One region of the Kitasatospora sp. NPDC041988 genome, then DNA from elsewhere that is predicted to be linked to it. Evidence: riboswitches for the same ligand, from Rfam matches in the RefSeq annotation. Region 1 holds a riboswitch; each other region holds the start of a gene.

The links. A riboswitch is a leader RNA that binds a small molecule or an ion and turns the genes downstream of it on or off. The one in region 1 is predicted to bind cyclic di-AMP.
Region 2: another riboswitch for cyclic di-AMP. It lies ahead of ACZ6NC_RS07345 (M23 family metallopeptidase); the one in region 1 lies ahead of ACZ6NC_RS03620 (C40 family peptidase).
Region 3: another riboswitch for cyclic di-AMP. It lies ahead of ACZ6NC_RS22795 (M23 family metallopeptidase); the one in region 1 lies ahead of ACZ6NC_RS03620 (C40 family peptidase).

The regions. Positions count from the first base shown of each region.
Region 1 covers NZ_JBVJCO010000002.1:146,101-156,266, forward strand. The annotation lists gene ACZ6NC_RS03590 (aminotransferase class V-fold PLP-dependent enzyme) at 1-152, shown strand, start outside; gene ACZ6NC_RS03595 (Lrp/AsnC ligand binding domain-containing protein) at 156-437, opposite strand; gene ACZ6NC_RS03600 (rhomboid family intramembrane serine protease) at 479-1,261, opposite strand; gene ACZ6NC_RS03605 (hypothetical protein) at 1,464-1,733, shown strand; gene ACZ6NC_RS03610 (NYN domain-containing protein) at 1,874-3,412, shown strand; gene ACZ6NC_RS03615 (C40 family peptidase) at 3,624-4,667, shown strand; cyclic di-AMP (ydaO/yuaA leader) riboswitch at 4,994-5,147, shown strand; gene ACZ6NC_RS03620 (C40 family peptidase) at 5,158-6,306, shown strand; gene ACZ6NC_RS03625 (C40 family peptidase) at 6,532-7,596, shown strand; gene ACZ6NC_RS03630 (hypothetical protein) at 7,761-8,804, shown strand; gene ACZ6NC_RS03635 (glycosyltransferase 87 family protein) at 8,801-10,166, opposite strand, start outside.
Region 2 covers NZ_JBVJCO010000005.1:35,291-45,456, reverse strand. The annotation lists gene ACZ6NC_RS07375 (type III PLP-dependent enzyme domain-containing protein) at 99-1,412, opposite strand; gene ACZ6NC_RS07370 (sugar kinase) at 1,542-2,702, shown strand; gene ACZ6NC_RS07365 (IclR family transcriptional regulator) at 2,699-3,451, shown strand; gene ACZ6NC_RS07360 (RidA family protein) at 3,497-3,922, shown strand; gene ACZ6NC_RS07355 (MFS transporter) at 4,032-5,270, opposite strand; gene ACZ6NC_RS07350 (DUF2470 domain-containing protein) at 5,465-6,184, shown strand; gene ACZ6NC_RS07345 (M23 family metallopeptidase) at 6,606-7,634, opposite strand; cyclic di-AMP (ydaO/yuaA leader) riboswitch at 7,638-7,797, opposite strand; gene ACZ6NC_RS07340 (MFS transporter) at 8,109-9,662, shown strand; gene purB (adenylosuccinate lyase) at 9,720-10,166, opposite strand, start outside.
Region 3 covers NZ_JBVJCO010000023.1:18,675-28,840, reverse strand. The annotation lists gene ACZ6NC_RS22820 (SpoIIE family protein phosphatase) at 1-982, opposite strand, end outside; tRNA gene ACZ6NC_RS22815 (tRNA-Ile) at 1,171-1,247, shown strand; gene ACZ6NC_RS22810 (TetR/AcrR family transcriptional regulator) at 1,321-1,890, opposite strand; gene ACZ6NC_RS22805 (alpha/beta fold hydrolase) at 2,021-2,848, opposite strand; gene ACZ6NC_RS22800 (YiaA/YiaB family inner membrane protein) at 2,976-3,266, opposite strand; cyclic di-AMP (ydaO/yuaA leader) riboswitch at 3,521-3,679, shown strand; gene ACZ6NC_RS22795 (M23 family metallopeptidase) at 3,692-4,552, shown strand; gene ACZ6NC_RS22790 (hypothetical protein) at 4,616-5,488, opposite strand; gene ACZ6NC_RS22785 (GNAT family N-acetyltransferase) at 5,532-6,146, shown strand; gene ACZ6NC_RS22780 (sensor domain-containing protein) at 6,259-6,972, shown strand; gene ACZ6NC_RS22775 (class I SAM-dependent methyltransferase) at 7,141-7,887, shown strand; gene ACZ6NC_RS22770 (hypothetical protein) at 7,891-9,030, opposite strand; tRNA gene ACZ6NC_RS22765 (tRNA-Met) at 9,499-9,572, opposite strand; gene ACZ6NC_RS22760 (PrsW family intramembrane metalloprotease) at 9,623-10,166, opposite strand, start outside.

The DNA of each region.
Region 1 (10,166 bases):
ACGCGATCCGGGTCAGCTTCGGCGCCGGTACCCCGGACGAGCACATCGAGCGCTTCCTGACCGCCGTCCGCGAGCTGGTCACGGACGGCGCGGCCTGGAACTACCGCAACGAGGGCGGCCGCTGCGTCGTCGACACGCGGCGGGAGGGCTGAACCCTACTCGTCGAGGCCGAGGGCGAAGGCGGCCTCCAGGTCGTGCTGGGAGTAGGTGCGGAAGGCGATCTGGGTCTCGGTGTGGGCCACGCCCGGGACCTTGTTCAGCCGGCCGGGGATCACGTCGGCCAGGTCGTCGTGCCGGCGCACCCGCACCATCGCCACCAGGTCGTAGCCGCCGGTGACCGAGTAGACCTCACTGACGCCCTCGATGGCCGCGATCGCCTCGGCGATCTCCGGGATGCGGTCGACGCTGGTCTTGATCAGGACGATGGCGGTGATCACTGTTCGGGCTCCTTTGTGAGGTGCGGCCAGCGTATCGGGCGTCAGCCGGACCGTCGCGAGGGGCGGGTGGCCAGCGTGCAGGCGTACAGGAAGCCGGCCGAGAAGCCGATCACGTGCACGAGGTAGGCCACCCCGGGCCCGGCCGAGTGCACCGACCACCACTGCAGGGCGAACCAGAGCCCGAGCACCAGCCAGGCCGGGAACCGCAGCGGCAGGAAGAGCAGCAGCGGTACCAGCGTGGTGACGCGGGAGCGCGGGTGCAGCCGCAGGTAGGCGCCGAGGACGGCCGAGATCGCCCCCGAGGCGCCGATCAGCACCCGGGTCGAGTCCGGCGAGTGCGCCTCGGCCAGCGCGAAGCCGTAGGTGGCGAGCGAGCCGGCGGCCAGATAGAAGAGGGCGAAGCGGGCCCGGCCGAGCCGTTCCTCGACGGTGGGGCCGAAGACATGGAGGAAGAGCAGGTTGCCCAGCAGGTGCAGCCAGCCGGCGTGCAGGAAGAGCGCGCTGAGCACCGAGAGCGCCGGGTGCTTGCCGGGGGTCGGCCGGGCCGGGCAGCCGGGCACCGGGTCGGGGGCCTCGGCGAGCTGTTCGGCGGTCAGCGGGTGGCCGGCCAGCAGTTCGGCCGGGACGGCGCCCCAGCGTTGCTCGTACCGCTGCTCCGCGCAGACCCGGTCCTGGTCGCGCCCGTACAGCGGGTTGAGCCCGGCGGCCGGGCCGAGCAGGAAGACCAGCGTGTTGAGCGCGATCAGCGCGTAGCTGACGGCCGGGACGGGCGCGGCCGGGCGGTCGCCGCGCGCACCGGTGTGGTCGAGGACCGGGATCGCCATGCGGCCAAGCATCCCTCCGCCCGGCGCGGGCGGCACCGGGCTTACGGCAGGTGGGCTAGGGCGTCCGATCGCTGTGACCGGTGGTCGGGACGGTTGCCTCAGGCAATAGGCTTGGGGCGGGCATTCCCGCCTCCCGCCGCCGATGCCGGGGCTCCGGGGGGAGCGCCTGAGCCCACCCAGGGACCACCCGAGAGGACCCCCGATGACCGTCCCCGCCCTGACCGCCGAGACGCGTTGGCGCTGCACCCTGTGCGGCAACCTGACCCGCTTCGACGTGACCCGTTCTGCCCGGGTGACCGAGTTCCTCCACTTCGACCTGGCCGGCGAGTCCAAGGTGGAGGAGACCGAGGTGCTCAGCGAGACCATCGAGTCGGTGCGCTGCCGCTGGTGCAACGCGGTGGACCAGGTCGAGCTGGTGGCCCGCCCCGGGGCCGAGGACGCCGAGGCTGCCGAGGCCGCCGAGCAGGGTTGATGCCCGGCCCGTGCGGTGGGCGGCGGTGCGGGGCACGGCCGCCCACGGCACGGGACAATACAGACAGAACGCACGGAGCGTGACGACGAGGACGGCCGCCGTCGGCCGTACCGCTGGACCAGGAGATCGGAGCCGAGGACGTGGTGGACGCAGCGAACGAGCCCGCCGGGCCGCAGGGGCGGCAGCCCGCTGTGGACGCGCAGGCGCCGGACGCGGCCGAGGCAGCCCCGTCCGCGCCCGCCCCGGCAGGAGACCCGGTGCCGGACGGGACGGCCGGCACCGAGGAGTCCGGCGGTGACGAGCCGGCGGCAGACCGCGCCGACGGGACGGCAGCGGGGACGGCCGCCGAGAACGCCGCCGAGCGGGCGCCCGAGAAGCTCGACCGGCCGCTGCCCGAGGGCGTACGCCGCCGGGTGGTCGGCCTCGCCGCGGACGCGCTCGGCGGGCTGCCGCCGGGCGAGCTGCCTCAGACGCTGCGCCAGTACGCCAAGTTCACCCCGGCCCGGCGGGCCAAGTACGCGGCCACCGCGCTGGCCGCCGCGCTGGAGTCCGAGCCGGCCTTCCGGGTACGGATAGCGGAGCGGCTGCGGCTGGGCCAGCCCGATCTGGTCAAGGCGCTGGAGTCCGGCAGCGTGCCCGGGGCCGCCGATCCGATGGACGTCGCGGCGGCCGCCTATCTGGTGCGTTCGGCGGGCTGGAGCCGGCTGGTCTCCGAGGCCGGCGAGGAGGCGGAGCGGGCCGGCGCCGAGGGCGCGGCCGCCGAGGCGGCGCGGCTGGTGGAGAAGCTGCAGGCGGAGCTGGCCGAGGTGCGCTCCGCGGCCCGGTCCGATCTGGACCGGCAGCGGACCGAGTCCGAGGACGTCCGCAAGGAGGCCGACTCGCTGCGCCGGAAGGTGCGGTCGCTGGAGAGCGACACCCGCCGGGCGCAGGCCGAGACCCGCCGGCTCACCGCCGAACTGGAGGCGCTGAAGGCGCAGTCGGGCGCCGAGCGCAGCGCGGCCGAGAGCGAGGCGCGTCGGCTGCGGCACCGGATCTCCGAGCTGGAGACCGCCGCCGAGCAGGGCCGCCGGTCGGCCCGCGAGGGGCGCAGCGTCGAGGACATGCGGTTGCGGTTGCTGCTGGACACCGTGCTGCAGTCGGCGCAGGGCCTCCAGCGGGAGCTGGCCCTGCCGGTCTCCCAGATTCGGCCGGCCGACCTGGTGGAGGCGGTGGTGCCGGGTTCGGCCTCGCCGCACGACGTGGCCCGGCGCGGGCTGGCCGAGGACGATCCGGCGCTGCTGGACCAGCTGCTGGCGATCCCGCAGGTCCATCTGGTGGTGGACGGCTACAACGTGACCAAGACCGGCTATCCGACGCTGCCGCTGGAGCAGCAGCGGATCCGGCTGCTGGGCGGGCTGGCGATGCTGGCGCAGCGCACCCAGGCGGAGGTCACCTGTGTGTTCGACGGGCAGGACCTCGACGTGCCGGTGATCATGGCGCCGCCGCGCGGGGTCCGGGTGCGGTTCAGTCGGACCGGGGAGACGGCGGACGAGCTGATCAGACGCCTGGTGCGGGCCGAGCCGCAGGGCCGGCCGGTGGTGGTGGTCTCCACCGACCGGGAGGTTGCGGAGGGCGTGCGGAAGGCGGGCGCGCGCCCCGTCGCCTCGGTGCTGCTGCTGAACCGGCTGGCCCGGCCGTAGGCTGTCCGGGCCCCGCCGGGACGGGGGTGACGCCTGGTCAGCGTCCGGATTGCGGTGCTTTGGGGATCTCGTGAAGTCATGGTGACGAGCCGGGCTTCACGCCAACGGGGGAGTGGCGCAAAGCCTGGATCTTCACTAGGGTCTGGCGTCAAACCTATTTTCCGGATTCTCACTCGATCGGGTGAGTCCGTAAAAAGAAGGAGCCGGTCCCTTGGCCTCGCACCGCCGTCCCAAGCAGCCGAGCCGCGCGCGGGTCTCCGTGCTCACCGCTGCAGCGGCGACCGCGGTCGCCCTCTCCGCCCAGGTCGCCGCCCATGCCGCGCCGAGCCCGTCCCCCAAGAAGGAGGACGTGAAGGCGCAGATCGACCAGCTCCAGGAAGAGGCGGAGCAGGCGACCGAGAAGTACAACGGCGCCAAGGAGCGGGCCGACCAGCTCCGCAAGCAGGCCGACCAGCTCCAGGACCAGGTGGCGCGCGGTCAGGACCAGATGACCCAGCTTCAGGGCGGGCTGGCCGCGGTGGCCGGCGAGCAGTACCGCACCGGCGGCATCGACCCGTCCGTGCAGCTGATGCTCTCCTCCGACCCGTCCGGCTACCTGGACAAGGCCTCCAGCGTGCAGCAGGCCAGCTCCAGCCAGACCGAGGCGCTCAAGGGCCTCCAGGACCAGCAGCGCCGGCTGGACCAGCAGAAGACCGAGGCCGCCGCGATCCTCGCCTCGCTGGACACCACGACCAAGGACCTGAACCAGTCCAAGGCCGACGTCAACCAGAAGCTCAAGGCCGCCCAGGACCTGATGAACTCGCTCAGCGCCTCCGAGCGGGCCGCGCTGAAGGCCGCCCAGCAGCAGGACGACCGGGCCTCGCGTGACAGCGCCCGGGCAGACCTCGGCAGCCTGCCGCAGGCCGGCGGCTACGCCGGGGCGGCCGTCTCCAACGCGATGAGCAAGCAGGGCTCGCCGTACATCTGGGGCGCCACCGGCCCGAGCACCTTCGACTGCTCCGGCCTGATGGTCTGGGCGTACGGGAAGGCCGGCGTCTCGCTGCCGCGCACCTCGCAGGCGCAGGGCAACGTCGGCACCCGGGTGCCCTCGCTGGCCGAGGCCCAGCCGGGCGACCTGATCATCTACCGCGACGACCGCAGCCATGTCGCGATGTACATCGGCAACGGCATGGTGGTGCACGCCCCGCACACCGGCGACGTGGTGAAGGTGATGAAGGCCGACGCGATGAAGATCAACACCATCCGCCGGGTCTGACGGACCGACACGCCCACGGGCCGCGATACGGCCCTGTGATCCGCGCCACCTCCGGTCGGGGGTGGCGTCGGCGTTCCCGACCGCATGGTGATAAATGATCAGCTCCGCGTACGGCGCTGGTCACACCCGGTCATATTCACAAATGAACTTGGGTATTCTTCCGTCTTTTTTCTGACAAGGATTTGAACGGATCACGGTTCTGTTACTAGGGTCGTGACTCGAACCACCGCACAGTCGATCACCCAGCCTGGGTGGCGGCGGGGGTTTACCGCCGAGTTCGTGAAGCAGCGGGACGGGTCGCAGGACCGGTCCGACGGGGAGCCCAGCAGTCGGGGGCGCTGTGGAGCGGAGCCGGGGAACCACGTTCCTCGGGGTGAATCGGCGCCAGGTCGGCCGCTGGAACGGCCGGTGAGGCGTCGTAGGGCACGCTTCCGGCCCGAACCCGTCAGCTCACCCGGTAGGCGGGCGTTGGAAGAAGGAGTCCGCCTTCGTGGCGTCCCATCGTCGTCCCAAGCCTGCCGGCCGCGCCCGGGTCTCGATCCTGACCGGTGTCGCCGCCGCGGCCGTCGCCCTCTCCGCACAGTCCGGCGCCCACGCCGACCCGACGCCGACCAAGGACCAGGTCAAGGAGCAGGTCGACCAGCTCAACGAGCAGGCCGAGCAGGCGACCGAGAAGTTCAACGGCGCCCAGGCCAAGCAGCAGGAGCTGCAGAAGCAGGTCGGTGAGCTGCAGGACAAGGTGGCCCGTCAGCAGGCCTCGGTGACCGAGGCCCAGGGCGGCCTCGCCGAGATCGCCGGCGAGCAGTACCGCACCGGCGGCATATCGTCGACCGTGCAGCTGATGCTCTCGTCCAGCCCGGACAACTTCCTGAACCAGGCCGGTGCGCTGACCCAGGCCAGCAGCACCCAGTCCGGCGCGCTGAAGGAGCTCCAGGAGCAGCAGCGCAAGCTCGACCAGGACCGCAACGAGGCCCAGGCCAAGCTCGGCGAGCTGGAGACCACCACCCAGCAGCTGAAGGCCTCCAAGGAAGAGGTCCAGGGCAAGCTGGCCAAGGCCCAGGACCTGCTCAACACGCTGACCGAGCAGGAGCGCCAGGCGATGCGCGCGGCCGAGGAGAAGGCCGCCGCCGAGGCGAAGGCGAAGGCGGACGCCGCCAAGGCCGAGGCCAAGGCCAAGGCGGACGCCGACCGTGCATCCCGCGACAACACCCGCAGCGACCTCGGCGCGTCGTCCTCGACGCCGGCCGCCGCCAAGCCCGCCGCGCCGTCCGCGCCCGCCGCCAACGGCTCGCGCGCCTCCGCCGCGATCGCCGCCGCCGAGAGCAAGCTCGGTTCGCCGTACGTCTACGGCGCCACCGGCCCGAGCTCCTTCGACTGCTCCGGCCTCACCGGCTGGGCCTACGCGCAGGCGGGCGTGTCGCTGCCGCGCACCTCGCAGCAGCAGGCCGGTTACGGGACCAACGTGGGCACCAACATCGCCAACGCCCAGCCCGGCGACCTGATCATCTACCGCGCGGACGCCAGCCACGTCGCCCTGTACGTGGGCGGCGGGCAGGTCATCCACGCGCCGAAGCCCGGCGCGGTGGTCCGGTACGAGACCGCCACCATGCTGCCGATCTCCGCCATCGTGCGCGTCTGATCCGCATCAGCCCCAGTGGGCCCGGTCTCCCCTCGTGGGAGGCCGGGCCTGCGGCTTTTCCGGCGGCTCGGGCAGATGTCCGATTGAGGGTCAAATATTCGGGTTGGGAGGGGTTTGGACTCGATCGCCCGGACTCGCTAACGTCTGCCACCGGACTCCCGCTCACGAGCCGCCCGCCCCCGGTGCGGCGGCGGGGCCGGGCCGCAGGATTGGAGCCACCGTCGCATGGCCGTGCACCGCCGTTCCCCGCTGTCAGGAGCGCACGCGCTCGCCCGCGCGCTGGTGCTGACAGCGGCGGCCACCACCGTGCTCGGCCTGGCCGGTGGCGGCACCGCCCAGGCCACGCCGGGCTCGCCGGACACGCCCTCCAGCCGCAAGGACGTCAAGGCACAGGTCGAGCAGCTCTACGACGAGGCCGAGCAGGCCTCGGAGAAGTACAACGCGGCGCTCGACGCCCAGCAGCGGCTCCAGCACGAGACCGGCACCCTCCAGCAGCAGGTCGCCGTCGCCCAGGACGAGCTCAACCAGCTGCGCGGCGACCTCGCCACCGTGGCCGGCGCCGAGTACCGCGGCGGCGGCATGGCGCAGACCGTCCAGCTGATGCTCTCCACCGACCCCGAGGGCTACCTCTCCAGGGCCCGCAGCCTGGACCAGGAGGCCGAGCGGCAGAACGAGACGCTGCACGAGGTGGTGGGCCGTCAGCGCCGGCTCGACCAGCGCCGCGCCGAGACCTCCGTCAAGCTCGCCGAGCTGGACCAGAGCCGCCGCACCCTGGCCGAGAGCAAACAGCAGATCCAGCAGCGGCTGGCCGAGGCGCAGAAACTGCTCAACAGCCTGGGTGCCGGCGAACGGGCCCGGATGGCCGCCCAGGACGCCCGCGAGGCCGAGCAGCGCGCCACCCGCGGCACCGACCGGCTCGACCTGGGCACCGCCCCGCCCGCCTCCGAACGCGGCGCCGCCGCGCTGGCCGCGGCCGTGAAGATGATCGGCTCGCCCTATGCGTACGGATCCACCGGGCCCCGCGCGTTCGACTGTTCCGGTCTGATGTACTGGAGCTGGCGGCAGGCCGGAGTGACCCTGCCGCGCACCTCGCAGGCCCAGGCGTACGCCGGCCAGCGGGTCGGCATCTCCGAGGCGCGACCGGGAGACCTGGTGATCTTCTACCGGGACATGCACCACGTCGGCATGTACGCCGGCGGCGGGGTGATCGTGCATGCCCCGTACCCGGGCGCCAAGGTCCGGTACGAGAGCGTCAACGCGATGCCCGTCGCGGGGGTGATCCGGCTCTGAGCCGGCCCGGGCCGACACCTCCTCCCACCGCTGCCGGGGCACGCCGCTGCACGCTGTCCCGGCGCGGTGCGCTGCTGCTCGCCGCCGGCGGGCTGGCCCAGCTCTCGCTGCCCGGGGCCGCCCCGGCGGCGCCCGCGCGGGCGGCGGGGGACCACCGTGCGGAGGTGACGGCACTGCTGGCCGAACGGGCCCGGGCCCTGGCCGCCGGGCCGCCCGCGCTGCCGCTCGCCGAGGCGGGCTACCGGAACCTCGTACTCGGCCCGGCCGGCGCGCCGGACCGGCTGAGCGCCACCGCCGAGCTGGCCGTCCGGGTGGCCGGGTACGACGAGTACCCCGTGGTGTACCCGCGCCGGCTCGCGCTGCTGCGCACCGCCGGCGGCTGGCGGGTCGAGCGGGAGGAGAGCGCGGGGGGCCCGCCGCCGTTCTGGGACTTCGGCACCGTCGCGCCCGCCCGTGGTGAGCACGCCCTGGTGCTCGGCCTGGCGGGCGGACCGGACCCGGCCGGGCTCGCCGCCGTGGCCGACCGGGCCGTCGCTGCCGTCGGCGCGCTCTGGGGCACCGGCTGGGCGGGCCGGCTGCTGCTGGAACTGCCCGCCACCGAGGCGCAGTTCGCCCGGCTGCTGGAGGCCGACCCGGCCGCCTGGACCGGTATGGCGGCCGTCACCACCGCGGCGCCCGGCGCGCCCTGGCACACCCCGGCCGACCGGGTGCTGGTCAACCCCGAGGCGTACGGCGGGCTCAGCGACTTCGGCCGCCAGGTGGTGATCACCCACGAGGCCACGCACGTGGCGACCCGGGCCGACACCCGCGCCTGGACGCCGCTCTGGCTCTCCGAGGGCGTCGCCGACTGGACGGGCTACCGGGGCTCCGGCCGCTCCCCGCAGCAGATCGCTCCCGAGCTGGCCCGTGACGTCGCCGCCGGGAAGCTGCCCACGGCGCTGCCCGCCGACCAGGACTTCGCCGCCGGGTCGGCCGGCATCGCCCAGGCCTACGAGCAGTCCTGGCTGGCCTGTGAGCTGATCGCCCGCCGTCACGGGCCCGAGCGGCTGGTCGCCCTCTACCGCGCGGTCGGCGCTGCGGGCCAGGGGGACGGCCGGGAGCAGCGGCTGGACCGCGTGCTCCGGGCCGAACTGGGACTCGGACTGGCTGAGTTCACCGGCCTCTGGCTCGCCGAGGTCCGGCGGCTCAAGGCCGTCGGAAACGCCTAGCGCCGCTCGCCGGCCCTCGGCCGGCCGATGCCGTCCAGCAGGTCCTGCTCGTACGCGATACCCGGTCGCACCGGGTAGGCGGAGGCGGGCTCCGGGTGGGCCAGCACCACGGTGGGCGGCAGCTGCTCGGAGCCGCGGGTGGAGCGCCAGAGCCGGATGCAGGAGAGCACGGCGGCGGCCACCAGCAGCAGGTTGCGCAGGGTGAGCCAGGTGATCGCCCACGGCTCGCTGCCGACCACCTCGCTGAACATCAGCGGGAACTCCACCAGGGTCAGCGGCGTCGCGGCCAGGATCAGCAGCGCCACCGGCCGCTGGCTGCTGCCGCGTACGGTCAGGCAGACCGCGGCCACGCCGACCAGCCAGACCAGGTACTGCGGGCTGATCACCCGGCTGGTCACGGTGAAGATCAGCAGCGCGGTCAGCGCCGCGTCGTACATGGTGGCGGCGTTGCGGCGCTTCGCGGTGAAGCGCCAGAGCACCAGCCAGGCGAAGCCCAGCAGGGTGCCGGCCATCATCACCTTGCCGACCACGTTGACCCACGGCCCGAGCATCTCCACCGAGCCGTAGTTCATCATCACCTTGCCGTCCCAGGCCCCGGCGATCCGGGCGAAGTGCAGCGGCAGCGCGCCCACCGACTCCACCTCGACGCCGCGGTCCTTCTGGAACGTCAGGAACTCGAACGCGCCGTTCATGCCGGCCGCGAGCAGGAAGCCCACCGAGACGGCGGTGGCCGCCGCGGCCGTCCAGGCACGGCGGGTGCGCCGGCCGGACGGGGTGCCGATCAGGCCGAGCAGCGGCCAGATCTTGATGATCCCGCCCAGGCCCAGCAGCAGTCCGCCGATCGCCGGGCGGCGGATCAGCGCCAGCAGGCCGGCCACCGCGATCGCGGTGACGATGACGTCGTACCGGTTGTAGATCATCGGGCCGAGCAGCGGGACGCCGGCCACCCAGACCCAGGCGCCGGTCAGCGCCCGGCCCTTGCGCAGCCCGGTCCGCACCAGCAAGGCCATGGCGGCCGCGTCCGCGATCCCGCAGATCACCCAGAAGGAGACCAGGTACGACCAGGGCAGCAGCCCCGGCAGCATGATCACCAGGGCGGCGCCGGGCGGGTACTGCCAGGTGACGTCGTCCAGCGGGAAGGTGCCGGTCTGCAGGACGCCGTACCAGCCGTGGTAGATCAGCCAGACGTCGGTGGTGACGTCCCCGCCGGCCATCCGCAGCACGCCGGTCACCAGCAGCAGCAGCAGCGTCCGGGTGGCCAGCCAGCTCCCGCCGAGCGCACAGAGCGCCCCGGCACGCCCGGCGGGGCGGGCGGGGGCCTGGACGGGCTCCTGGCGGACGGCCAGCGCCGTGCCGGGGTCG
Region 2 (10,166 bases), on a different contig from region 1:
GCCACCCACAGGACCGCCACTCGTCAGCGCACCACCCCCCGGACCGCCGCGCGCCGGCCCCGCACTCGCGGGACCGTCGCCCGTCGGAGCGGCAGCCATCAGAAGAACGTCCTCACCAGGCCGGTGACCTTCGGCTCCGCCGCGGAGGCGTCGTCCAGCACCGGGATCAGCGTCCACTTGTCGAAGGCGGTGCACGGGTGCGAGATGCCGAGCCGCAGCACGGCGCCGACGGGGGCGAGGTCGCCGGCTTCGCGCAGGAAGGCGTGCTGGTCGTTGAGCGCGGTGATCCTGGCCTTCGTGCCGATCAACTCTGCCCCTCCCCGGACCAGTTGCGGCTCGGGCAGGCCGTCGTCGAATGGCAGGTCGCGCTTCCCGGCGTCCAGCAGGGCGAGTTGGGGCTCCGGCCGGGAGACCACCCGGGCCCAGCCGTGCAGCGCGCCGCGGAACGGCGTGTCGCCGGCGCCGCGGACGAGCGGCGAGATCCCCCGGTAGAAACCGTCGTCGTGGGCGATGTACGCCCCCGAGCGGAGCACCACGAAGGCGTCCGGGAGGGCGTTCAACTCCTCGACCACCAGGTCGAAGTAGGCGCTGCCACCGGCGGTGACCACCGGCGCGGCGACGTCGGAGTAGGCGGTGGAGAGCCGTCCGTGCAACTCGGCGAGGGCCCGCAGGTAGCCGCGGACGGTGGCCAGCCCGTCCGCGCCGGCGTCGTGGGCCAGCGCGCCCTCGTACCCGCCGATGCCGGCCAGCCGCAGGGTGGGCGCGCGCAGCACGGCGGCAGCGACCTCGACCGCCGCGTCGACGCCGCGGGTGCCGGTGCGCCCGCCGGGGCCGCCGAGCTCGACCAGCACCTCGACCGGGCGCTCGGCGCCGGCCGCCCGCAGCGCCTCGTCCATCAGCCGGACGCTCTCGGTGGAGTCGACCCAGGAGACGAAGGCGAACGCGGGGTCGGCGGCCAGTTCGGCGGCGAGCCAGCCGAGCCCGGCCGGGTCGAGCAGGGTGTTGGCGAGCAGGATCCGCTGGACGCCGAAGGCCCGCGCGACCCTGACCTGCGGCAGGTTGGCGAGCGTGATGCCGTGGCTGCCGGCGTCGAGCTGTGCCTGCCAGAGCGCGGGCGCCATGGTGGTCTTGCCGTGCGGGGCGAGCGCGACACCGGCCTTGGTGCACCAGTCGGCCATGGTCCGCACGTTGTGGTCGAGGGCGGCCCCGTCCAGCGTGAGCAGCGGGGTGCCGAGCCCGGCGAGGGTGGGCCCGGTGGCGAGGTAGTCGCGGACGCTGAGGCCGTAGGCGGCGGGCGGCAGCGCCTTGAAGCGCCAGTCGAGCACCTCGTCGGCGAGGGCCGCCACCTTGCCGGTGTCGATCGCCGGCCCGGTGCCGGTGCTTGCGAAGGTGCCTGCGAAGGTCTGGTCCACCGTCTTCCTCCATCAATCGTGTTGCAGCATGTGCAACGAGGGTTGCACATGCTGGCATCACGGTTCTAGCATCGGCGCCGGACCAAGGTCAACGAAACGGCCGGCCCCAGCACGCGAGGAGCTCAGCAGATGCCCCGACAGGACACCGCCGCGAGCTCGGGCACCCCGCAGCCCACGCCTCCGACGGCGGTCTGCGTGGGCGAGTCGATGGCGGTGCTGCTGCCGGACCGGCCGGGCCCGCTGGAGTCGGTGGAGAACTTCCGTCTCTCGGTCGGCGGCGCCGAGTCCAACGTGGCGGGCGCACTCGCCGCACTCGGCGTGCCGAGCGCCTGGGTCAGCCGGGTCGGCGACGACGGCTTCGGCCGCCGCCTGCTCGCCGAGGTCTCCGCCCGCGGGGTGGACGTCTCCGCGGTCGCCGTGGACCGGCACCGCCCGACCGGCCTCTATCTCAAGGAGGTCGGCGGCACCACCGGCAGCCGCCACGACCTCGGGCCCGGGCGCAGCCGCCTGCACTACCACCGCCGCGGCTCGGCCGCCGCCGCGCTCTCCCCCGCCCTGCTGGCCGACCCGGCCGCCGCCCGGCTGCTGGCCGGAGCCCGCCTGCTGCACCTGTCCGGCATCACCGCCGCCCTCTCCGACGACTGCCTGGCCCTGCTGCGCGCCCTGCTCGCCGACCGCCGGCCGGGCCGGCTGGTCAGCTTCGACCTCAACTGGCGCCCCGCGCTCTGGCGTGACCGCGACCCGGCCGTCCTGCCGCCGCTGCTGGACGCCGCCGACGTGCTGCTCCTCGGCGCCGACGAGGCCGAGGCCGCCTTCGGCACCGGCAGCGCGCAGGCGCTGCGCCGCCGCTTCCCCTCCCCGGCGACCGTGGTGGTCAAGGACGCCGCCCGGCTGGTCACCGCGCTGGACCGGGACGGCACGGCCGTCACCGAGCCGGCCCTCGCCGTCGAGGTGGTCGAGGCCACCGGAGCGGGCGACGCCTTCGCGGCCGGCTACCTGGCGGGCACCGTGCGCGGCCTGGACCAGCGCGGCCGGCTGCGGCTGGGCCATCTCAGCGCCGCCTGCGCGCTGACCGCCCACGGCGACCAGGCCGAGCTGCCGCCGGCGGCCGCGGTCGACGCCCTGCTGGCGGCCTCCGCCGCGGACTGGGCCGCGACCCGCGTGTCGGCGGACGGCGTCGTGTCCCCTGTCCTGCCGACGACCGTGGGCGCTGCCGCCCGCCCCCGGCCGGCCACAGACCCTCGACCCGCCCCTTCCCCGGCCCCCTCCCCGGCCCTTGGAGCACGATGAGCCAGACCGTCACCCGCGCCTTGCGCATCCTCGCCGAGCTCGGCGAGGGCGAGCGCTCCCTGGACCAGCTCGCCGAGGTACTCGGCGTGCACAAGACCACGGTGCTGCGGCTGCTCCAGAGCCTCGAAGAGGAACGTTTCGTCTACCGGGACCCGGCCTACCGCTACCACCTGGGCGCCGGCCTCTTCGCGCTCTCCGGCCTCGCCCTGGAGCAGCGCGGCGTCCGCCGGATCGCCGCCCCGCACCTGGCCGAGCTGAACGCCGCCACCGGCCAGACCGTGCACCTCGCCGCGTACGAGGGCGGCGAGGTGGTCTACATCGACAAGTACGACTCGCGCCATCCGGTGCGGATGTACTCGCGGATCGGCCTGCGCGCGGCCCTGCACAGCGCGGCCGTCTCCAAGGTGCTGCTGGCCGACCTGCCGGTGCCCGAGCGGCGCCGGGTGGTGTCCGGCATCGACTTCACCCCGCACACCGCCCGGACGCTGACCACCCCCGAGGCCCTGCTGGCCGAGCTGGAGAAGGTCGCCGCCCAGGGCTGGGCGCAGGACCACGCCGAGCACGAGGCGTTCATCAACTGCGTGGCCGCCCCGGTCCGGGACGCCAGCGGACGCGTCGTCGCGGCCGCCTCGATCTCCGTCCCGGACGTCGTCCTCCCCTACGAACAGGTGCTGGAGCTGCTGCCGCAGCTGCTCGCCACCACCCGCGCCATCTCCGCCGACTGCGGGCAGACACCCCCGGCCGGCTGACCACCTCGCCGACAGGCCGACCACCCGCTCCGACAAAGGAAACCCATGAGCGAGCACCCCTCCGTCCACGACAAGACCGAGATCCGCACCGACGGCGCCCCCGCCCCGGCCTGGATGTTCTCCCAGGGCGTCCGCAAGGGCCCGATCCTCCAGGTCTCCGGCCAGGGCCCGCAGGACCCGGCCACCGGCGAGTACCTGTACCACGGCGACGTGAAGGCGCAGACGCGCCGGACGCTGGAGAACGTCAAGGCGATCGTCGAGGCCGGCGGCGCCACCGTCGAGGACGTGGTGATGTTCCGCGTCTACCTCACCAAGCGGGCCGACTTCCCGCTGATGAACGAGGTCTACGCCGAGTTCATCGAGGAGAACATCAAGCCGGGCGGCGTGAAGCCCTGCCGCACCACGATCTTCGTCGAGCTGCCGCAGGAGCCGATGCTGGTCGAGATCGACGCGCAGGCCGTGATCGGCTGACCGTCCCCACACGCGAAGGGCCCGGACGACCGACCGTCCGGGCCCTTCCGCACCACACACCAGGCCACCGCTCACGGTGTTGCCGCTCACGGTGCCACGGCGCGCCGTGTCACCGCCCCGCGGTGACCGTCTCCTCGGCGGTCGCGCCACCACGCGCCACGACCTTGCCGCCGACGCCGCCGACGCCGGCCCCGCCGCGCCCGCCGGCCTTGCGCTCCAGCGCGCCGGAGAACAGCGCGACGCCCAGGGCGAGGGCCGCCATCAGCCCGCCCACCCAGTTCGGCGCGTCGTAGCCGAGCCCGGCCGAGATGACCAGCCCGCCGAGCCAGGCGGCGAGCGCGTTGCCCAGGTTGAAGGCCGCGATGTTGGCCGCCGAGGCCAGCGTGGGCGCGCCCGCTGCCTGGTCCATCACCCGCTTCTGCAGCGGCGCGACGGTCGCGAAGCCGAACACCCCGATCAGCGGGATGGCCACGATCGCGCCCACCTTGCTGTGCGCGGCGAAGGTGAAGGCGAAGAGCAGCACCGCCAGCACCGCGAGGATCACGTACAGGCTGCGCATCAGCGCGCGGTCGGCGAACCAGCCGCCGAGCAGGTTGCCGATGAAGAGGCCGACGCCGAACAGGAAGAGCAGCCAGGTGACGCTGGAGTCGGCGAAGCCCGCCATCTCGGTCATCATCGGCGTGATGTAGGTGAACATCGCGAAGATGCCGCCCCAGCCGAGCACCGTCATGCTGAGCGCTAGCCAGATCTGCGGCTTGCGGAAGACGGCCAGTTCGGGGCCGAGCCGGGTGTCCTCGGCGCGCGGCTGGACGGGCACCAGCGCGGCGATCCCGGCGAAGCCGATCGCGCCGAGCCCCGCGACCACGTAGAAGGTGGAGCGCCAGCCGAAGTGCTGGCCGAGCAGGGTGCCCATCGGGACACCGAGCACGTTGGCGGCGGTGAGCCCGGTGAACATCAGGGCGATGGCGCCGGCCCGCTTGTGCGGGGCGACCAGGTCGGCGGCGACCACCGAGCCGATGCCGAAGAAGGCACCGTGCGCGAAGGCCGCGAGCACCCGGCCGACGAGCAGCAGCCCGAAGGCGGGGGCGACGGCGGAGACCAGGTTGCCGGCGATGAACAGGCCCATCAGCATCAGCAGCATCCCCTTGCGGGGAACGCGCGTGCCGAGGACGGTGAGCAGCGGCCCGCCGACCACCACGCCGAGCGCGTAGCCGGAGATGAGCAGGCCGGCGGTGGGGATGGAGACCGAGAAGTCGCCGGCGACCTCGGGCAGCAGGCCCATGATCACGAACTCGGTGGTACCGATGCCGAAGGCACTGATCGCCAGCGCCAGGAGCGCGAGGGGCATGAGGGAACCGCTTTCCGGAGCATGCAAAGAACATTGCGTGTGCAACTACCAGCGTCGACAATACGGCCGTTCGCCGGGTACTTGCAAGCGCGGCCTATCCCTGCATGCACACTCACCTCGAAGCCACCCCGCCCGCCTTGCCCTCGCCTGGCAAACTCATTAGGTTAGGCTCACCTAACCAACCGGAGGTCGCCATGAGCCCCAGCCCCACCGACGTCGAGGTGTCCGAACCCACCGCCGCCGAACGGGTCTGCAGCCTGCTCGGCGCCACCTCCTCGGTGGTGATCCGCGCCTGCGGCGAGCATCACGACCTCGACACCCCGGTCGTGGTGCACGGCTCCCGGCTGCGCCTGAGCGCACCGCTCGACTCGCCGCTCACCCTCGCCGTGACCGGCGAACCGGACGGTCTCGCCGTCGCCCTGGACCTCACCGACATCGCGCCGGTCGCCGTCCGCGACCGGGTCCGCGGCCGCCTCACCCTGGCCGGCCGGCTCCACCTCGCCCACCTCGCCGACGACGGCATCAGTGTCCACCTGCACCTGGACGTCGCCCACGCCGTCCTCGCCACCCCGTACGGCACCAGCGCGCTCACCGGCGCCGATCTCGCCCTCGCCACACCCGACCCGCTCGCTCCGTACGAGGCCGGCCTGCTCACCCACCTCGCCGACGACCACCCCGACGCGCTCGCCGTGCTCACCCGGCTGATCGACCCCCACCTCCTCACCGGGCGACCGGAGATCCGCCCGCTCGCGCTCGACCGGTACGGCCTGGTGCTCCGCCTGGACCACCCGCACGGCCACCGCGATGTCCGTCTGGTCTTCCCCGAACCCGCTCACGACGCCGACGAGTTCGGCCACCGGGTGCACCAGCTGCTGACCGCCGCCCACAGCGGACTGCCCGCCCACCGGTTCTGACCGGACGGACGGGCAGCACGAACTGACCTTCGGGCCACACCAACCTGACGGCCGATCAGGCTGCCACGGGAATCGGCGACCTGATCAGTCGAACGAAAACGGCCGTGACCCCGGTCCGGAATACCCGGCCACCGCCCATCCCCGACGCCGGTCCGAAGACCGCCGAAAACCGCCGGAAACCGCCGGAAACCCGGCCGGCACCGGACCGGAAACCCGGCCGGAAATCGGACCGGAGACCCTCCCGGAAACAACAGCGGCCGGCCCGGCTCGCGAAGTAGCTTCGCGAGCCGGGCCGGCCTGGGCGTGTCCCGCGCCCGTTGTTCCGCCGGAGGTGCGGCGATCACCCGGTCGAGCGGTCACCCGACATGACCATCCCGGGAGGTCGTACGCCCCGCACCTTGCGGTGGTCTCTGCCCGAAGGTCAGATGGAGACGCCGTGCGCCCGCAGGTAGGCGATCGGGTCGATGTCCGAGCCGTACTCCGAGCCGGTGCGGATCTCGAAGTGCAGGTGCGGGCCGGTCACGTTGCCGGTCGCACCGGAGAGGCCGATCTGCTGGCCGACGGTGACGGTCTGACCGATCTTCACGCCGATCGAGGACAGGTGCGCGTACTGGGCGTACTTGCCGTCGGCGAGCTTGATCTCGACCTCGTTGCCGTAGGCGCCGCCGTTGCCGGCCTTCACCACGGTGCCGGCCGCAATGGCGCGCAGCGGGGTGCCGGTGGAGGCGACGAAGTCGGCACCGGTGTGGTGGCCCGAGGCCCACATCGAGCCGGCCACGCCGTAGGCGGTGCCGAGCTTCGGGTTGGCGAGGGGGGCGACGTAACCGGAGGTGCTGGCCACCGCGGCCGGGGCCGGGGTGGTGGCCGGGGCGGCCGGCTTGGCAGCGGCGGGCGCCGGCTTGGTGGCCGGGGCCTGCGCGGGCTTCGCGGCCTGGACCGGCTTCGGGGCGGCGGCGTGGGCGGCCGGCTTCGCGGAGTCCTGCGAGGCGGACTTGGCGGGGGCGGCCGGCTTGGCGGCCTCGGCGGCGGCCGGAGCGGCGGCGGCCTTGGTGCCCAGCGCGAGCTGCTGGCCCGGGAAGATCAGGTTCGGGTTGCTGCCGACGACCGAGCGGTTGTGGTCGTACAGCGCCTGCCAGCCACCCTCGACCTGCTTGGCGTTGGCGATCTTCGACAGGGAGTCCCCGCCGACGACCTTGTAGCTCTCCTCGGCCGGGGCGGCGGCCGGCTTGGCGGCCTCGGCGGCCGGCTGCGCGGCGGCGGCCGGGGCGGCGTCGACGCTGGTGGCGCCGGTCCAGGTGCTGGTCTGCGCGGGCTTCGCGGCCGGGGCGGTGTGGGCCTGCGCGCTGATGGTGGTCACCAGCGGAAGGGCGAACGCGGCGCCGGTGACGGCGGTGGCGATGCCGATGCGGGCGGCGCGGGGCAGGGCGATACGACGAGCATGTGCGGGCATGGGGAATTTCCTCTCCGACGCCTGCGAGGTGAGCTGTCGGGTTCGGGCTGGAGTTGCCCGGCCGCATGTGCGGCTTCACCCCAAGCCGGACCGTGAATTCCGGTCCGGCGACTTACCTTTGGGTCCCCCGCTCCTGCCGAACAGAGTTCAGTTCGTACCACCGGGCAGCGGCAGGACTAGGCGTTCCACCCGGTGGCCACCCGGGCCAACGCCGGGCGGTCGCTGAACTAAAACCCATCCATCCGGGTGAAGCAATGTCGATCTCTTGAACCGGAAACAAAAGCCGGGAAGACGGTGACACTCCGAATGATCGGCTGCACAGTATGTGCACAATCGATTCACCGCGCGCCACTGATCCACGACGCTCCGCCGATTTCGGTGCCCGTCCGCATGTGATCGGCTACGGAAAGCCATTCGCCGACACACCCCCGGTGAGCCTTGTCACGTCGCCCCCCGGGGGCGGACGATCAGGCCGTGACCACCTCCGAGGCCGGCACCCTGCGTCTGGGCACCGCGCAGGGCCGCTGGGTACTACTGGCGACGGTGCTCGGCTCCAGCATGGCGATGCTCGACAGCACGGTGGTGAACGTCGCCCTGCCCCGGATCGGCACCGATCTCGGCGCCCCGCTCGCCGCCCTGCAGTGGACGCTCAACGCCTATCTGCTCACCCTGGCCGGGCTGATCCTGCTCGGCGGCGCGCTCGGGGACCGCTACGGCCGGCGCCGGGTCTTCCTGCTCGGCGTGATCTGGTTCGCCGTCGCCTCGGCCGCGTGTGCCGCCGCGCCCACCATCGAGGTGCTGATCGCCGCCCGCGCGGTCCAGGGCATCGGCGGGGCGCTGCTCACCCCCGGCTCACTGGCGATGCTTCAGGCCGTCTACCACCCGGACGACCGCTCGGCGGCGGTCGGCCTCTGGTCGGGCCTGGGTGGGGTGGCGGCCGCGGTCGGCCCCTTCCTCGGCGGCTGGCTGGTGGACGGCCCCGGCTGGCGGTGGATCTTCCTGCTGAACGTCCCGCTGGCCGTGGTGGTCGTGGCCGTGGCCTCCCGGCACGTGCCGGAGAGCCGGGACGAGAGCGCGACCGGCCGGTTCGACGTGCTCGGCGCGGCGCTGGCCGCGCTGGCCCTGGGCTCCGTCACCTATGCCCTGACCGCGGCCGGCGACGGGCTGACCCCCGGGGTCTGGCTGACCGGCGCGGCCGGGCTGCTGCTGGGCGCGGCCTTCATCGTGGTCGAGCGCCGCACCCAGGAGCCGATGCTGCCGCTCGGCCTCTTCTCCTCCCGGCTGTTCACCGCGGTGAACCTGGTCACCCTCTGCGTCTACGCCGCCTTCAGCGGGGTGTTCTTCCTGCTGGTCGTGCAGCTGCAGATCGTCTCCGGTTTCTCCCCGCTGGTCTCCGGGCTGGCCCTGGTGCCGATCACCGTGCTGATGCTGGCGTTCTCCGCCCGGGCCGGCCGGCTCGGCAAGCGGATCGGCCCACGGCTGCCGCTCACCGTGGGCCCGCTGCTCTGCGCGGTCGGCGTCCTGCTGATGCTGCGGATCGGCGCGGGGGCCTCGTACTGGACGGACGTGCTGCCGGCCGTCACCGTGATGGGCTGCGGGATGGTGCTGCTGGTCGCACCGCTGACCGCGACCGTGCTGGCGGCGGTGGAGGTCCGGCACGCGGGCATCGCCAGCGGCGTCAACAACGCCGCCGCCCGCGCGGCCGGTCTGCTCGCGGTCGCCGCGCTGCCCGCACTCGCCGGGCTCAGCGGCGACGCCTACCAGGTGCCGTCCTCGGTGGACTCCGCCTTCCGGACGGCGATGCTGATCTGCGCCGGGCTGCTGGTCACGGGCGGACTCATCGCGTTCACGACCGTCCGGGGCAACGTCCTCGCCGCCGAGGACCACCCGGTGGCCGAGCCGGACTGCCGCTACTCCTGCGGCACCAACGGCCCGCCGCTCGACCCGGGCCACCTCCCCGCCGGAACCGCCTCTGGAACGACGTCCGCCCCGCGGGCCCCCGGAACGCCCGAGGGCCCCGCCACCTGACCGGCAGCGGAGCCCTCGTATGCCTGGGAGTCGTCTGAGCAGTCGCCCGAGGAACCGTCAGAGGATGTCGCCGGGAGCGTACTTGGCGGCCTCCGGGTAGGCGGCCGCAACGGCCTCGACCTGGCGGACGACCTCGGCGACCTGCGCACCGGCCGCGCCGGTGAAGGAGAGCCGGTCGGCCAGCAGCGCGTCCAGCGCGGCCCGGTCCAGCGGCATCCGCTCGTCGTCGGCGAGCCGGTCCAGCAGCTCGTTCTCCCGGGCGCCGGCCCGCATCGCCAGTGCCGAGGCGACGGCGTGCTCCTTGATGACCTCGTGCCCGGTCTCCCGGCCGACGCCCGCGCGCACCGCGCCCATCAGCACCTTGGTGGTGGCCAGGAACGGCAGGTAGCGGTCGAGCTCGGCCTCGATCACGGCGGGGAAGGCGCCGAACTCGTCGAGGACGGTCAGGAAGGTCTCCAGCAGGCCGTCGAAAGCGAAGAACGCGTCCGGCAGCGCGACCCGGCG
Region 3 (10,166 bases), on a different contig from region 1:
CCAGCATCACCTCGCCGGTCTCCTCGATCCGGACCACCCCGCCGCCCCGGCGCAGCACCCGGTAGGTGATCCGGTACGGGCCGCCGGTGGCGAGTACCTCGGCGAGGGCGGCCTGGAAGTCCGGCAGGTCCTCGGGGTGGACGATCCGGTCCAGGTCGGGGGCGGGTGCCGGGCCGCCCCCCTCCGGCAGCGGCTGGCCCGCCACCCGGTAGGCCTGGGCGTCCCAGTACGACTCGCCGGTGACCAGGTCGCGTTCGAAGGCGCCGTGCCCGGCGGAGCGGACGGCCAGCGAGAGCAGCGGGTGGGCCAGCCCGGCGGCCCGGCCGGTGTTCTCCCCGCCGGATCCGGACGGCGTTCCGACCCCGGTGCCGGGAGCGGTGCCGGGAGCGGTGCCGGTGCGGACGCCCCGCTCCACGCCGGTCCCGGCGCTGACGTGGTCGAGCAGGTGCGAGAGCCGGTGGGCGCAGGCGTCGCCGAGCGTCTCCAGGACGTCCAGGTCGCGCCGGGGGACGGTGCCCCGGTGGGCCAGCGCCAGGGCCAGTACGCCGATCGGCTCCTCGTCGACGACCATCGGCAGGGTGATGATGGCGACCATGCCGGTGCCCATGCCGGCGTTGCGGTTGGGGTAGTCGACGCTGGTGCGCTCAGGGCTGAGCAGATAGGGCCGGCGCAGCCTGAGCGCCATCGCGGCGGGCAGGTCGCTCGCCGGGTCGACCACGTTGTACCGCTCGTGGGCCCACTCGGGCAGGCCGTGGGAGGCGGTGAGCCGGAGCATGCCGGCGGAGTCCAGCAGGTAGAGCGCGGACCCCTCACCGGTGATCCAGCCGGGGCCCTCGGCGAGGATCGTGCCGAGCAGTTCGGCGGCGCTGGTGCAGCCGAGCAGTAAGCGGACGCAGCGCATGGCGCTGCGCGCGGTGGGGCTGCTGCGCGGCGTCCGGCTCTCGTCCTCGGAGGGGGGAAGCCACGGCGAGGTCAGGTCCATGGGATCCCCGGCCTTTCCGTTGCCTTCTCGGATGGTGCCTTATCGGCCACTCAATTCTTAATACCTTATTTCGTATGCCGGTGAATGGTGAGGTGGGCGGCACGCTCCGCCGGGACGGGGGCACGGCGGACCGGCCGGGACGGATGTGCGGCACCGGGCGGAGGTCGAGTAGGATCTGCGAGCGGCGAGGGCCTATAGCTCAGACGGTTAGAGCGCTTCCCTGATAAGGAAGAGGCCACAGGTTCAAGTCCTGTTAGGCCCACCACCGCGAAGGGCCCGGAGCGATCCCGCTCCGGGCCCTTCGGCGTTTCCGCCGCCTCCTCGCGCAGCTGGGCGGCTCAGGCTCCGGGCCAGTCGCGGAGGCCGTGGGTGAGCACGGTGATCAGGCGGTCCTGGGTGTCGCCGAGGTCCTCGGCGAGCTGGAACGCGCCGCCGATGGAGAGCGAGGCGAAGCCGTGGGCCACCGAGCGGACGGCGCGGGCGGCGTGGATGGCCTCGGACCCGGAGAGCCCGTACTCGCGCAGCACCGCGATGATCACGCCGACCAGTCGCGTGGCCGCCCGGGTGAGGTCGTCGTCCGGCTGCGGGGCCTGCGGGAGCGCGTTGTAGCGGTGCGGGTGTTCGGTGGCGTACGCGTGGTAGGCGCGCAGGACGGCGGCGACGGCGTCGTCCCCGCCGCGGCCGAGGGCGGCCTCGGCGAGCCGGTCGGCCAGCTCCTCGGTGACCCGGACGGCGATCAGCCGCCGCAGTTCGGCAAGGCCGCCGCTGACGTGCTTGTACAGCGAGGGCGTGGCCACGTTGGCCCGCACGGCGACGGCGGCGAGGGTGAGGCCCTCGGGGCCCTGCTCGTCGATGAGGGCGAGGGCGTGGCCGACGACCTGCTCGGGGGTGAGTCCTACTCGGGGCATGGGGACGGTTCTCCGTGGTTCCGGTTCCGGGGTGTCGGGAGGCTCGGGCCGGCTCGGCAAGCCCGGCCCGGTGTGGCTCAGGCCCGGTGCGGCTCAGGCCCGGTTCGGCTCGGGCTCGGCCCGGTGCGGCTCAGGCCAGCTCGGCGAGGAACGGCAGCAGCGCGTCGGCGGTGGCCTGCGGGTGGTCGGCCATCGGGTAGTGGCCGGCGTCCTCGATCATCACCTTGCGGGCGCGCAGCGCGGCGGCCTGCCGGTCGGCGACCAGCTCCGGCTTGGGGAAGTCGGGGTCCTTGCTGCCCATGACGACCAGCGCCGGGCACCGCACGGCGGCGGTCCAGCCGACGGGCGCGGAGTCCCCGTGGACCTGGCCGCGGGTGGCGGCCTTGCGGCCGGGCGTGCGCATCGCGGCGACCAGCCCGTCCACGTACGCGTCGAAGTCGGCCGGCTTGGCGGTGGGGTAGGCCATCCTCCGGTGGTAGAGGCCCCAGAACGCGGGGGAGTGCACCAGCAGCGTGCCCATCACGGCGAACATCGCGCGCTGCAGGGCGTTCGGCGGCAGGTTCTCGACGAAGGCGTCCAGCAGGACGATCCCGGCGACCCGCTCGGGCGCGTCCCCGGCGGCCTTGACGACGGTGGCGCCGGTGTACGAGTTGCCGGCGAGGACGGCGCGCTCGATGCCGAGGTGGTCGAGCAGGGCGAGGACGTCGGTGGCGATCGCGGCCGGCGAGTAGTCGTCCCAGGCGATCGAGGACTCGCCGAAGCCGCGCAGGTCCATCGTGATCACCCGGTGGCCGGCGGCGATCAGCAGCGGGCGCAGGTGGCGGTAGGCGGCCCGGCTGTCGAGCATCCCGGGGAGCAGGACGACGGGGGCGCCGTCGCCCTGCTCGGTGTCGTCGTAGGCGAGCCGGCCGCCGGGGACGTCGAGGTACCGGGTGGTGGGGGCGGTGGTGCCGGGCATGGGGGCCTCCTCGGTCCGCCGGAACGGTCATCGGCGGTTGTGCCGATAGCCATAAAGCTAAGGCTAATAGCCTTAGCCGTCAAGCGGTCGACGGCAGCCGCGTCCGAGGGGTGGTCGGGAGGTGGCGTCAGACCCCCTCCACCTTGAACGGGTCGTGCTCCGCCAGCAGCTTCTCCAGGCGGGCCTGGTCCACCCGGGTGACGATCTCGTTGGTCTCCTGCTTGTCGCGGATCACCTTGGCCAGGGTGAACGAGGAGGTGACGGTGTAGAGCAGGCCGATCCCGAGGAAGGCCCGGGTCCAGCCGCCCACCGGGAGGTAGGCGATCCCGACCGCCAGGGTGCTGGCGGAGAGTGCGAAGGAGAGCACGGCCTGGACGTAGTACGCGGCCGTGGTGCGTGACTGCATCGGTGCGTTCATGGCGCCAGGATGGCCGTGCCGGCCAGGCCGCACATGAGTAGAAGTACTCAGATGGGGGGTCGTTCGTTGACGTCCAATCACGTTCGGTGGTGTCAGTAGTCGTCAGTTGTCGCCAAACGCCCCAAAACGCCCATCAGGTCACGTAGTGTCCGGACTGTATCCGGATGCCCCGGACGGATGGCTTGGAATCAGGGGCTCCTAGGATTAACGTTTGATAACGCAGCGCGGTCCGCAACGCCGTACCCAGACGGCACCGTGCGCCGTCGCCTAATCCCACCGGCCGGCCTCCGGGCAGGTCAGGGAGCCGGGGAACCACGTTCCTTGGGGTGAATCGGCCGGGCCCAGGCCCAGCCGTAGGAGACCTTCCTGCTCCGAACCCGTCAGCTAACCCGGTAGGCGCGAAGGAAGGAAAGGAGCGCGCCTCCGTGGCGTCGACGCACTCTCCGGCACACCTGCCCGGCTCCCCCGCCGGCACCCAGCTGCTCGACCACCCGTGGCCGCCCGCCCACCCCGGCGAGTACGGCGGGCCCTCCGACGAGGCCGCCCCGCAGGCCGCCGAGGCCAGCCGGCACCGGATGCCGCGTCAGACCCGCGGGACGGCGCCACTGCTCGGCGTCACCGCCGTCGCCGCCACCCTGGGCGCCACCGGCTTCGCCTCCGCGACCCCGGCCGCCGCGCCCGCCGTCGAGGCCCCCGACGAGACCCCGGTCGCCCTCAGCGCCGACCCCGGCCTCGCGCTCGCCGCCCGGATCCAGCAGCAGGCCGACAGCCAGCGCACCGCCGCCGAGGAGACCGCCCGGCTCCAGGCCGCCAAGGAGGCCGAGACCAAGCGCGCCGCCCAGCAGCAGGAGGCCAAGCGGGCCGCCGAGGAGGCCGAGAAGGCCAAGCTCGCCGCCATCAACCTGCCGGTGCGCGACTACAACCTCTCCGCCCACTACGGCCAGAGCGCCTCGTACTGGGCCCACCTGCACACCGGCCTGGACTTCGCCGCGGACACCGGCACCCCGGTCTACGCGGTCGGCCAGGGCACCGTCACCTCGGCCGGCTGGGCCGGCTCCTACGGCTACCGGATCGTCGAGACGCTGCCCGACGGCACCGAGATCTGGTACTGCCACCTCTCCTCGATCATCAAGGGCTCCGGCAAGGTCGTCCCCGGCCAGCAGCTCGGCAAGGTCGGCGCCACCGGCAACGTCACCGGCCCGCACCTGCACCTGGAGGTCCGCCCCGGCGGCGGCGCCCCGGTCGACCCGGAGACCTGGTTCGAGCAGCGCGGCATCACCCCCTGACGCACCGCACCCCCTGACGCACCGCGAGGAGAGGGCGCCCCGGCCGGGGCGCCCTCCCGCGTCTCACTCCGCCGGCAGCTGCGCCAGGTACGCGTCGATCTCCTCCTGACCCGGCTCCGGCGCGAGGTCCGGGAACTCCGCCACCAGCAGCCGCGGCAGCCCCGGCACCGTCCACTCGCCGAACAGGTCCAGCGCCGCCTCGACCGCCGCCTCCTCGAACGCCCCGAAGTCCCCGGCCAGCTCGTCCGGCATCGGGCGCCCCAGCGCCGTCAGCTCCGCCAGATTGCGGTAGCTGCGCCGCATCAGGCCCTGCTCCAGCAGCCGCCGCGCACCGTCCGTCGCCATCCCGACCGAGAGCACCCGGGTCGCGCCCCAGCCCTCCTCGTCCGCCTCGTCCAGCCACCCGGCCGGCGCCAGCGCCTCGAACGCGGCCCGCCGGTCCTCCTCCGCGAGCTCCCGGAACGCCGCCAGCCACTCCCGCACCGCCGCCTCGTCGGCGAGGTCCACGTCGTGCGCGCACAGCAGCACCGCGTACAGCCGGGGCCAGGTCACCAGGTCGGCCCGGCGCAGCAGCCCGGCCGCCACCTCGCCCTGCCACTCGGCCTCCGCGTGCAGCCGCTCCTGCCGCTTGGCGTTGAGCCGCTTCGACGCCCGCTGGTGGTCGATCAGCAGCCGTACCGCCTCTCCGTACGCCAGCGGGTCCTGCTCCGGCGCGGGCTGGACGTACAGGTGGAGCCGCTCGTACAGCAGCTGCTCCACGGCATCCGAGGTCAGCTCCGGCCAGCCGTCGTGCATCCTGCTCTCGCCCAGCTCCAGCAGCGCCAGCACCGCCCGCAGCGGGGACTCGGCCACCGGCGCGCGGCCCTCGGCCTCCGCCCAGGCGAGCAGGTCGGCGGCCTTGGTGCGCGGGGCGAGCCGCAGGTCTTCTTCTTCCATGTCACGTACGGTAACCGGAAAGCCCCGGGTAGGGTCGGCAGACATGGTCCCCGTCCGACTCACCGGCCCCCGCCTGGCCATCCGCGAGTTCCACCACACGCCGGGCGACATCGACGCGCTGCACGCGATCTTCGGCGACCCGGAGGCCACCCGCTACCTGCCCTTCGAGCCGCGCGACCGCGAGGACTGCGCCGACCAGATCGAGCAGTACCTGGAGGAGGCCCTCCAGGACGAACGGACGGTCTACCGGCTCGCCGTCACCCGGCACGCCGACGCGGCCGACCCGGCCGACGCCACCCCGATCGGCAACGCCGCCCTCACCCTCGGCAGCCACCGCTCCGCCTGCCTCGGCTACGCGCTGCGCCCCGACGCCTGGGGCAACGGCTACGCGGGCGAGATCACCGGGCTGCTCTGCGCGTTCGCGTTCGGGCCGCTCGGCCTGCACCGGCTGGCCGCCCGGGTGGACGTGGCCAACGACGCCTCCGCCCGAGTGCTCACCCGGGCCGGCTTCCAGCAGGAGGGCCGGGTGCGCCACCACGTGTACCTGCGCGGCGCCTGGCACGACTCCTTCCAGTACTCCCTGCTCGCCGACGAGTGGCCGCCGCTGCTCGCCGACGAGTGGCCGCCGCGCCGAGCACGGGGGACGACCGGGGGTTAACCCCACCCCCGCCTCGCCGGGGAGCCGGATGTCCGCCCGGCCCGCCGTTTGACATGGTTGAGCCATCAGCCCGACCGGCACCGCCGCAGACCCGAGGACCGAGGCCCAGGCCATGAGCACCAGCGAGAGCATGCAGCGCAGCGAGTACGACCGGTACGAGGGCGTCCGCCGCACCCAGGAGCCGCCGTACGCCTGGCGGGCCCCGTTCTCCTCCTACTTCTACCGGGAGCTGGGCTTCGCCCTCGGCGGCCTGCCCGTCGCCCTCATCGGTTTCACCTTCGCCGTCACCGTGTTCTGCTTCGGCCTCGGCACCTTCCTCACCGTCCTCGGCCTCCCGGTCCTGGCCGGGCTGACCAGCGGCGCGCGCGGCCTCGGCCGGCTGGAGCGGGCCCGGACCCGCTCCATGCTGGCGCTCGACGTGCCCGGACCGGCGCCGGTGCGGGTGGTGCGCCCCGGGGCCTGGGGCGCGATCACCGCGCGGCTGGCGGACGCCGCCGGCTGGAAGGCCGTGCTCTACCAGGTGGGGATGCTCCCGTGGGCGGTGCTGAGCTTCGCGGTGTCGCTGGTCTTCCTGGTGATCGGCTGGTCGCTCGCGCTCTACCCGGTCTACCACTGGGTCTTCCCGACCTACACCGAGTGGCCCGGCTACCGGCTCTTCGACTTCTGGGACAGCCACGGGGTCGAGCACGTCTACTACGTCCAGTCGCCGCTGCAGATCGCCGGGGTCTCGCTGATCGGGCTGTTCTTCGTCTTCCTCACCCCGCAGCTGGTGCGCGGCCTGACCAACGTCAACCGCCTCGCCGTCCGGGGCCTGCTCGGCCGCTGAGCCGGGCCCGGATCCCGGATCCCGGATCCCGGTCCTTGCTCCCGGATCCTTGCCGGGGCCGCGACCGGGAGGCAGGCCCCGGCCCTTCGGCCCGCTGCCCCGCACCGGCCCCGCCCGCGCCCGGACACTCCGGATGCGGGCGGGGCCGGCCCGTGTTCGCATGGCCGAATGAGCGCCCGCGCCACCCCTGGCGACCCCGGCCCGGCGGCCGGAGTCCTCGTCACCTCACGCCCGCTGGACGAGTACTGCGGCCTCTTCGGCCTGACCCGCGCCCAGCTCGCAGCCCTCCCCGGGCCGCTGCTCGACTGCCCCGGCGGCGCGGCCGGCCTCGCCGCCGAGGCACGCGAACTCGGCTGCCACGTGATCGCCACCGACCCGGCGTACGCCCGGCCCGTCCCCGAGATCGAGGCCCGCGCGACGGCCGCCCGGGCATCGATGGCCGCCGCACTGGAGGCCCGCCCCGACCTGTACCCCGCGCCGTACTTCCACCCGTCCGGCCGCTACCTGCGCAGCTGGGACCGGGCCCGCCGGCTGTTCACCGCCGACACCGCCGCCCACCCGCAGCAGTACGTCGCCGCCGCGCTGCCCCGGCTGCCGTTCGCCGACGGCACCTTCGCCCTCACCCTCAGCGGGTATCTGATCTTCGCCTACCCGGAGCTGTTCGGCCCCGAGCGGCAGGTGGCCGCGCTGACCGAGCTGGTCCGGGTGACCGCCCCCGACGGCGAGGTCCGGGTCCACCCGCTGTGCGACGGCGCCGGCCGCCACTGCCCCCACCTCGACGGGCTGCGGCACGCCCTCGGCGAGCGCCGGATCGCCAGCGAGGTCCGCCGCCTCCCGGCCGGCGGCGCGGGCCGCCCGGGGCGCGTGCTCGTCCTCCGGGCCGCCGACCACCGCCGCCGGGCCGGCGTCAGGTAGTGGTCACTGCGGCGGTTCGGCAGGCTGCGGAGCTTCGGCCGGGCCGGTCGGCTGCGGCTCGTCGGCCGGGCCGGCCTGCTGCGGGATGACCCCCGTCGCCTCCAGCCGGGACAGTATCTTCTCCGCCAGCCAGCTCCGGTCCGAGCCGTACGGGATGCCGTCCGGCGCCACCAGCTGCCCGGCCACCGCCCCGCGCAGCTGCTGCGCCTCGGCGGCCGACAGCCGGGAGAGCAGGCCGCGGGCGGCCAGCAGCGCGTTGTACTGCTCGAAACCCGAGCGCGGGTGCTCGATCGCCTCCAGCACGCTGGGCAGGTCGGCCAGCGCCGGATCGCCCTGCATCAGCGCCAGCGCCTGGATCCGCCGGCCCTCGGAGCCGTCCGCGAACAGCTCGCGCACCTGGTTCGCGGTGAGCGCCGAACGCCGTGCCGTCGAGCGGACCTCGGCCACCACGGTCGCCGGACCGGCCGCCGTGCCCGGCGGCACTCGGCGGGCCGGCTCGTCGGCACGGTCGGCGCTGCCGCCGAGCAGGCCCAGGTGCTGCATCGCCCGCACCCGCAGGTCGTCCGCGCCCACCTTGTCGCCCCGGCGGTCGCGGTCCTGCCCGGCCAGGAAGAGGTCCAGCGCCTGGTCCGCGTCGGAGAGCACCTGCGGCAGCGTCAGCCTGGTCACCAGCCATCCGGCCAGAAAACCGGACACCAGGAAGTAGAGGACCAGCGCCGCCGAGAACGGCACCGCGCCCTCGTCCCCGCCCAGCGCGGGAGCCAGCGCCGTACCGAGCTGGTGCAGCCGCTCACCGAGCGAACCGAGCTGGGTCAGCCCGACGCCCAGCAGCACCTTGGTCAGCCAGTCCGAGACCTGCTCCAGATTGGTGTTCGGCGCGTACGAGCCGTGCGGCTCGGCGCCGGGGCCGCCGGCGCCACTGCGCACCCGTGGCACCCCGAACAGGAACCCCAGCGCACCGCCCAGCACCACCGACGCCCCGGCCACCACCAGGCCGCCGCCCAGCGCCTGCCAGACGTGCTCGCGGCCGAGCGAGAACAGCAGCAGCCCGAGCACCCCCACCCCGGGCAGCACCCCGGCCGCCCCCCGCTGCGCCGCGCGTCCGGCCGCCCCGCCCCCGGCCCGCCGGGTCGTCCCCGCCATCGCGTACCCCCTGTGCCCGTCCCGCTACGGAATCCGGGCCGACTCTAGCGCCGGAGCCGGGCGGCCGAAACGCCCCGGACCGGCCCCGGAAACGCAGACAGCCCGTGGGCTGCTCCTCCGCGCCGGCCCTGTGAGGGGCCTGGCGCCGAGGCACCGGGGATGTTCCGGTGAGCCCACGGGCCGGGTGACTGCTTGGGATTTCGCCTGCCGGAGGCCTAGGACCTCGCCCTACGCAGGCAGGGGCGGCTCTAGCGAGCAGCCACCTCACACATCCTGACGGTACTCAACCAGGATCACCTCCTTTCAGTGTGCCGCCACTGTAGGCAGCTCCCCGGAAGGAGGGCAACGGATTATTCGCGCTATTCGCGCTATTCGCGGAAGGCCCCGGACAGCAGAGGGTGGACATCAGGGGGGCGGACATGCGAAAGGCCCGGAGGACGGATCCTCCGGGCCTTTCGTGCTACTGAGTAGCGGGGACAGGATTTGAACCTGCGACCTCTGGGTTATGAGCCCAGCGAGCTACCGAGCTGCTCCACCCCGCGTCGGTGAACACAACAATACGGGGAAGTCGCCCGGATGGGAAATCGCTTCTTCAGCGGCCCCGCTCCGGGCCCTTCGCCCGGCGGGCGGCATGGCGTGCGGTGCGGGCCCGGGCCCAGGCGGCGAAGCAGATCAGGGCGGCGAAGCAGGGCACCATCAGCACCGCGTAGACCAGCAGGAACCCGTGGGTGCCGAGGTCGGCGGCGGCGTTCCAGGTGCCGTGCAGGGTCATCGCGAGCAGCAGCCCGGCGGGCGCGGCCAGGCGGGCCAGCCAGCGGCGGCCGGTGGTGAGGGTGACGGCCAGGCCCAGTCCGGTGAGCGCGGTGAACAGCGGGTGGGCGAACGGGGAGAGCAGGCCGCGCAGGACGAAGGTCTGCACCGTGCCGTCGAAGTCCCGCAGGCTGGGCGAGGCGCCCAGGCCGATGCTGTCCAGCCGCTGCTGCTGGTCGTCGGTGAAGGCGCGCCCCAGGTAGAGCGCGTTCTCGGTGAAGGCGAAGCCGCAGGCGGTGATCCCGCCGAGGACCACCCCGGCGGCCAGCGTCCGTGGCCGCGCACGGGCGCGCGGGCGGTCGTGGGTCAGCGGGTAGGGGCGCAGG